Regions from separate parts of the Geobacillus sp. Sah69 genome, predicted to be linked through region 2. Evidence: predicted binding sites of a transcription regulator. Region 2 holds the regulator's gene; the other holds the start of a gene.
The links. The regulator LexA, encoded in region 2, represses DNA repair genes until DNA is damaged. The targets are predictions, from matches to a motif close to CGAACATATGTTCG.
Positions count from the first base shown of each region.

Region 1: a site for LexA is predicted at 2,405-2,418, ahead of uvrB (excinuclease ABC subunit UvrB). Genes of this name have one in related genera too.

Region 1 covers NZ_LLKS01000069.1:54,629-58,365, forward strand. The annotation lists gene uvrA (excinuclease ABC subunit UvrA) at 1-341, opposite strand, end outside; gene uvrB (excinuclease ABC subunit UvrB) at 358-2,334, opposite strand; gene AP057_RS14875 (CsbA family protein) at 2,510-2,731, opposite strand; gene AP057_RS14880 (PDZ domain-containing protein) at 2,746-3,737, opposite strand, start outside.
Region 2 covers NZ_LLKS01000051.1:11,937-15,673, forward strand. The annotation lists gene AP057_RS12235 (recombinase family protein) at 1-644, opposite strand, end outside; gene yneA (cell division suppressor protein YneA) at 664-969, opposite strand; gene lexA (transcriptional repressor LexA) at 1,121-1,744, shown strand; gene glnA (type I glutamate--ammonia ligase) at 1,808-3,142, opposite strand; gene AP057_RS12255 (MerR family transcriptional regulator) at 3,182-3,583, opposite strand; gene AP057_RS12260 (methionine gamma-lyase family protein) at 3,660-3,737, opposite strand, start outside.

The DNA.
Region 1 (3,737 bases), on a different contig from region 2:
CGGGCGAATAGAAGCCGCAAGTAATCGTAAATTTCTGTCACCGTGCCGACGGTTGAGCGCGGGTTGCGGCTCGTCGTTTTTTGATCGATCGAAATGGCCGGCGACAAGCCTTCAATCGCATCGACGTCCGGTTTTTCCATCTGCCCTAAAAACTGGCGGGCGTACGCCGACAGCGATTCGACGTAGCGTCGCTGACCTTCCGCGTAAATCGTATCAAACGCCAGCGACGACTTCCCCGACCCGGACAGCCCGGCCAAGACGACGAGCTTGCCGCGCGGGATTTCAACGTCAATGTTTTTCAAGTTGTGGGCGCGCGCCCCTTTGACAATGATTTTCTCCATTCCGTTCACCCGGCCATCATCCTTCCGCTTTCAATTCGAAAATGACGTCGCGCAGCTGGGCGGCCCGCTCGAAGTCGAGCGCTTTGGCCGCCTCTTTCATCTCCGCCTCGAGCGTTCGAATCAGCTCTTCCCGCTCTTGTTTCGTCATCGCTGCCGCCGGCTTCGCCTCGTACATCTCCGTCTCTTCCGCCGCATACGTCGCGCGGATGACGTCGCGAATCTCCTTTTTCACCGTGCGCGGCACGATGCCGTGCTTTCGGTTGTACTCTTCTTGAATCGCGCGGCGCCGCTTCGTCTCTTGAATAGCGATTTCCATCGATTTCGTCACTGTATCGGCGTACATGATCACATGGCCGTTCGCGTTGCGCGCCGCCCGGCCGATCGTCTGGATGAGCGAGCGCTCCGAACGCAAAAACCCTTCTTTGTCGGCGTCCAAAATGGCGACAAGCGACACTTCCGGAATGTCCAATCCTTCCCGCAGCAAGTTGATGCCGACCAGTACATCGTATTTGCCGAGCCGCAAATCGCGGATGATTTCAATGCGCTCGAGCGTCTTAATTTCCGAATGCAAATACGCCACCTTGATCCCCGCTTCTTTTAAATAATCGGTCAAATCCTCCGCCATTTTTTTCGTCAGCGTCGTCACGAGCGTCCGTTCATTCCGCTCGACGCGCTCATGAATTTCGCCGATCAAATCGTCGATTTGTCCTTTTGTCGGACGGACGTCGATCGTTGGGTCAAGAAGCCCGGTCGGGCGAATGATTTGTTCGACAACGCCCGGGCTGTGCTCGAGCTCGTACGGCCCCGGCGTCGCCGAGACGTAAATAATTTGATGGATTTTTTGCTCGAACTCTTCAAACGTGAGCGGTCGGTTGTCGAGCGCCGACGGCAGACGGAAGCCGTGGTCGACGAGCACTTGCTTGCGCGCCCGGTCGCCGTTGTACATGCCGCGCAGCTGCGGCAAGGTGACGTGTGACTCATCGACGATAATCAAAAAATCGTCCGGAAAATAGTCAAGCAATGTATACGGCGTCGATCCCGGCGGCCGCAGCGCCAAATGGCGCGAGTAGTTTTCAATGCCGGAACAAAAGCCCATCTCGCGCATCATTTCCAAATCATAGCGCGTCCGTTGCTCCAGCCGCTGCGCCTCCAACAGCTTTCCTTGGGCACGCAGTTCGGCGAGCCGCTCCTCAAGCTCTTGTTCGATGTTTTGAATGGCGAGCCGCATTTTCTCCTCGCGCGTGACGAAGTGCGACGCCGGGAAAATGGCGACATGCTCGCGCTCGCCGAGCACTTCGCCCGTCAAGGCGTCCACCTCGCGGATGCGCTCGATTTCATCGCCAAAAAATTCGACGCGAATGCAATGTTCATCGCGCGACGCGGGGAAAATTTCGACCACATCGCCGCGGACGCGGAACGTGCCGCGCCGAAAGTCGATATCATTGCGGTCGTATTGGATGTCAACGAGCCGCCGCAGCAGCACGTTGCGCTCGATTTCCATCCCCACGCGCAATGAAACGACGAGCTCGCGGTATTCTTCCGGCGACCCTAAGCCGTAAATGCATGAGACGCTGGCCACGATGATGACATCCCGGCGCTCAAACAACGCCGACGTTGCCGAGTGCCGCAATTTGTCGATTTCATCGTTGATTTTCGCATCTTTTTCAATGTACGTATCCGTCTGCGGCACGTACGCTTCCGGCTGATAATAATCGTAATAGCTGACAAAATATTCGACGGCGTTGTGTGGGAAAAACTCTTTCAGCTCGCTGTACAATTGACCGGCGAGCGTTTTGTTGTGGGCGATGACAAGCGTCGGCTTGTTGACTTGGGCGATCACGTTCGAGATCGTAAACGTTTTGCCCGTCCCCGTCGCTCCAAGGAGCGTTTGATGTTTCACACCCCGCTGCAAGCCGTCCACAAGCTTGGCGATCGCCTGCGGCTGATCGCCTTGCGGTTCGTACGGCGACACTAATTGAAAACGGCCCTCCACCGTTTCGCCTCCTTCTTCAATCCATCTTTCCCCATTGTATCATATCCTCTGCGCAGATGCACAAAAAATGCGAACTGGTATTCGTTCCAATCTGCACAGCGATTTCCATTCCGTCAGGCCGCTTCCAGCTGCATAGATAAAAAAGCGGACCGCTGCAGATGGGTCCGCTTCTCTGTCATTTCTTTAAGTTGTCCAACATTCGCCCCGCCAACAGAAAACCGGCAATCGTCGAGGCGATGTCGGCGACGATTTCGTGCAGCTCGTCCGTATACCCTTTGGCATACGAGGCGACAAGCAAGGCAACGGTCAACAACAACGCAATGTAACGGTTGTACGTCACCCGCGCAAACAGCAGCAACAAAAGGCACGGGATGATAAGGGCCGCGAGAAACCACATACGTCTAGTCTCCTTTACGACACAGCTTCGGACGCCGAAGAGCCTCGTTGATGAACGAACAGCAGACCAAGTTCGTGGTGGCCGTCTTCATACACCGCTCCTTGAACGAAGCGGATCTCGCCGTTATGGCTGATGACTTCCAGCTTGCAAAACGCGCGGTTGCGCTGGAGCGCCTCGTAAAACTCGGCCTCAGTCTGCACTGGAACGCCGTTCGCTTTTACAATCACTTCACCAATGCTTAACCCCATTTGTTCCGCTTTGGAATTCGGGAGCACCCCGACGATCACCACGCCTTGCGGATGGCGGGCAAACCGGGGCGGGCGGGCGCGGTCAGCGCGGTGACCGGAAAAGGCAATCCACTCCCGCCCAATGATGGCTGCAGCTCCTGCGGCAGCCCCTAGCAACGGATGCCATAATCCAAAGACGGCAAGCACGGCGACAAGCCAAGCGAGGCGAAGCACGCGCCGCCCTTCTTCACGAGCTGCTTCCGCCGGCAGCACGTGCTGCCGGCGCTGCGAAAAGCCGAGAAGAAACGGCACAAGCCAAAACGAATAGCCGTCCCCAGCTGGAATGAGCGGCCACCACGAAACCGACGGCAACGCGCCGTCGGATATCGGCAGCACAACCGGCACAAACCAAAACCGTTGCGTCCACTGCATGCCGACAATCATTCCACGTTTGCTTCTCGCAAGCTGCGGCGAGGCCGCCCCATTTCGCGAGCGGAGAATCAGCCATCCTTCCGCCAACAGCAACAACACAAGCAGGGCGGCAAGCGCCCCTCCATCCGCCGCACCGTCTGACAACAGATGAGCGGCAAGTCCGCTTGGCCCCGCCAAGCCGAGCAAGACGAGCGCTCCGCCCACTGTATAAGCCGGTGAAAGGAGGCGCGCCTCCATCGTCAGGCCAAGCAGGATCGTCAACCCCGTCACCGCCCACACCGCATCCGGCGGCAACGCGAGCCCGATGCCGGACGCAATGACAGACAGCACAGCGCCCGCAACCCATC
Region 2 (3,737 bases):
CTTTGTTGCTCGTCCATATATTCCTGGTAACGCCGATGGACGGTCGCCTTGGACGCCTCGTAGCCGAAGCTTCGCATCGTCGCGGCGATATCGGCAAACGTCAGTCCACGCTCGCGCAAGCGGACGATCTCCTCAACCGGCAGATCGATTCGATCGCGCCCGGCGTTTTCGCCCCGGCGCCTTAGGTTCCGCTCCGGTCGGTATCCGCTGGCGATGGCTCGCTGCATGCCACGCTTAATTTTGGCGTTATGTATTTTTCTTTGGTACTCCTCGACAATCGCGATGATGGATAACACCATCTCATCGGCCTCCGACAGCGGCATCTCCCCGCGGTGGCTGGCGCTGTATATTTTCACCCCTTGCTTTTTCAAGCAATGCAGCACCGCCATGCGCGCATGGCCGCGCCCAAGCCGCGTTTCATCTTGAATGAGCAGCACATCGACCTCGCCTTCCTCGCAAAGCGAAAGCAGCTCCAACACGCCGTCGCGGTCGGCTTCATAACCGCTCGCCTGCTCGGCGATCACTTTCACGACTTCAAATCCACACTCGGCCGCCAGCTGCTCGAGCTCATCTCGTTGCCTCGCGAGTGACGTTTCCTGTTCCGCTTTGTCCGTGCTGACTCGGCAGTAAATGACCGCCCTCATGGCCACTCCCTTCTTTCCATCACTGATTGACGGCCACCGAGCCGCCCTGCTTTGATTTTAACACAGGAATGACAATTTGTTCACCGGTGGCAAGACGCGGGCTCGGCAAATGGTTGACATCGACGACCCAGCGGATGAACTCATCAGGCGGCATATGGTGTTCCTGTTCGTACTGTTTTGCCAGCCCCCAAAGCGTATCGCCGGGAGCGACCGTGATCGTCACGTATTCTTTTTTATCGACCGGGCTGCTGGCGTAAACGAACCCTGCCAACACGAGCGAAAACAAAAATGAAAACAAAACATAGTGCAGCAACGTTTTCTCCATTCTCCCCACCCTTTCTAGAATGTTTGTTCGCTTTCCTTCATTATAGTCAAGAACATTTGTTTGTGTCAATAAAAAACTCGAACCTATGTTTGTTTTTTCGTCTTCCGCATGGTATAATGAAGGCAAATGATGTGGCGAAAGGTGTGAAACAATGACGAAACTGTCAAAACGACAACAGCAAATTTTAGAGTTTATTAAACAGGAAGTAAAAACAAAAGGCTATCCTCCGTCGGTGCGGGAAATTGGGGAAGCGGTTGGACTGGCGTCAAGTTCGACGGTCCACGGGCATCTCGCGCGCCTAGAAAGCAAAGGGTACATCCGCCGCGACCCGACAAAGCCGCGCGCCATTGAAATTTTGGACAACGATATGGCCAAGGAGAGAGAAAAAGAGGAGATCATCTCGGTGCCGATCATCGGCAAGGTGACGGCCGGTCAACCGATTACAGCGGTGGAAAACATCGAAGGCTACTTTCCGCTGCCGAAGCGGCTCGCCGCTGGCGAGGAGCAGTTGTTTATGCTTGAAGTGATGGGCGACAGCATGATCGAAGCCGGCATTCTCGACGGCGACTACGTCATCGTCCGCCAGCAGTCATCGGCCAACAACGGCGACATCGTCGTCGCCATGACGGAAGACAACGAGGCGACGGTGAAGCGGTTTTTCAAGGAAAAAGACCACATCCGCCTGCAGCCGGAAAACGCCCATCTTGAGCCGATCATCGTCCGCGACTGCACGATTCTCGGCAAAGTGATCGGCGTCTATCGCCTGTTCGACTGACTCGTGCCGGCCTGCGCCCATAAAAAAGCTGCCCTGAAAAAAACGGGGCAGCTTTTTTATGAATCAGTAGAGTTCCATATATTGGTCCAATTCCCATTGATGAACCGTTGTCCGATACATATCCCACTCAATTTCTTTCGCTTCGACGAAATGCTCGAATAAATGTTTGCCGAGCGCGTGAATCATCACTTCATCGGACTTCAAGTTTTCCAACGCTTCATGCAGCGTGGCCGGCAAATCGACAATGCCTTCTTCAAGCCGCTCTTCTTTCGTCATGACGTAAATGTTTCGGTCAACCGGCGCCGGAGGAGTGAGCTTGTTGCGAATGCCGTCAAGCCCGGCCGCCAACAGCACGGCCATCGCCAAGTACGGGTTCGCCGCCGGATCGACGCTGCGCACTTCAATGCGCGTGCTCATGCCGCGCGAAGCCGGAATGCGGATGAGCGGGCTGCGGTTGCGCGCCGACCAGGCGACATAACATGGCGCCTCGTACCCCGGAACAAGCCGCTTGTACGAGTTGACCGTCGGGTTGGTGACAGCTGTAAAGTTCGGCGCATGCTTCAACACGCCGGCAATAAACTGCCGGGCCGTATCGCTCAACTGCAAATCGCCGTTCGGATCAAAAAAGGCGTTTTCGTTGTTGCGAAACAGCGACAAGTTGCAGTGCATTCCCGAACCGTTAATCCCAAAAATCGGCTTCGGCATAAACGTCGCATGCAGCCCATGTTTGCGGGCGATCGTTTTGACAACGAGTTTAAACGTTTGAATGTCGTCGCACGCTTTTACGGCATCAGCGTATTTGAAATCGATCTCATGCTGGCCCGGGGCAACTTCATGGTGCGACGCTTCAATTTCAAAGCCCATCTCCTCAAGCTCAAGCACGATATCGCGCCGGCAGTTTTCCCCAAGATCGGTCGGCGCCAAGTCGAAGTAGCCACCGCGGTCGTTCAGTTCCATCGTCGGACGGCCATTTTCATCGAGCTTAAAGAGGAAAAACTCCGGTTCCGCTCCCAAGTTGAACGCCGTAAAGCCGAGCGCTTCCATCTCTTTCAACACGCGCTTTAAATTGTAGCGCGGGCAGCCTTCAAACGGCGTGCCGTCCGCATTGTAAATGTCGCAAATAAAGCGGGCGACTTTTCCTTTTTCCGATGTCCACGGGAAGATGACAAACGTGTCCAAATCCGGATACAAATACATGTCCGATTCTTCGATGCGGACAAACCCCTCGATCGAAGACCCGTCAAACATCATTTTATTATTGAGCGCTTTCTCAAGTTGGCTGATCGGGATTTCGACGTTTTTGATCGTCCCCAAAATATCGGTGAATTGCAGGCGGATGTACTTGACATTTTCCTCTTTGACGATGTGTAAAATGTCGTCACGCGTATATTTTGCCATGTCCAAACTCCTCCCCGGCTCGGAAATCATGTTCCGTCATTAATGAAAGAAGCGAGCGAGATCTCCTTGGCGAAGCGACGCGCGCTGGAACCGCCCGGCCTGCAGCAATTCATTCCGCAAAATTTCGCGCAGTTCTTCGTCCGACAGCTTCGGTTTTCCTACTTTTTCGACTTTCTCCGCCTGCTGGTGGCGTCCTTCCTCCCGCGCGGCAAAAATTTGTTTAATGCCCGCCAAGTTGACGCCTTGGTCGATCAAATCTTTAATTTCCAGCAAGCGGTCAATGTCATTGAGCGAAAACAGCCTCCGGTTGCCTTCAGTGCGCGCTGGCGAAACGAGACCGTGCTCTTCATAATAGCGGATTTGCCGAGCCGACAAGTCGGTCAGCTGCATCACAATCCCAATCGGAAACAATGGCATGGAACGACGAATATGACTGCTCATGCCAATTCCTCCTCGCTTTTGATACCTTCATTTTACCATAATGTCAAGAAAACAGTCAATGATGCGTCATATTTTCTCACAAACAAATGAGCTGTTGCTCAAGCAGACGGTGGACGGCTGAACAAATGGCGATTTTGACGTGTGAATACGTCAG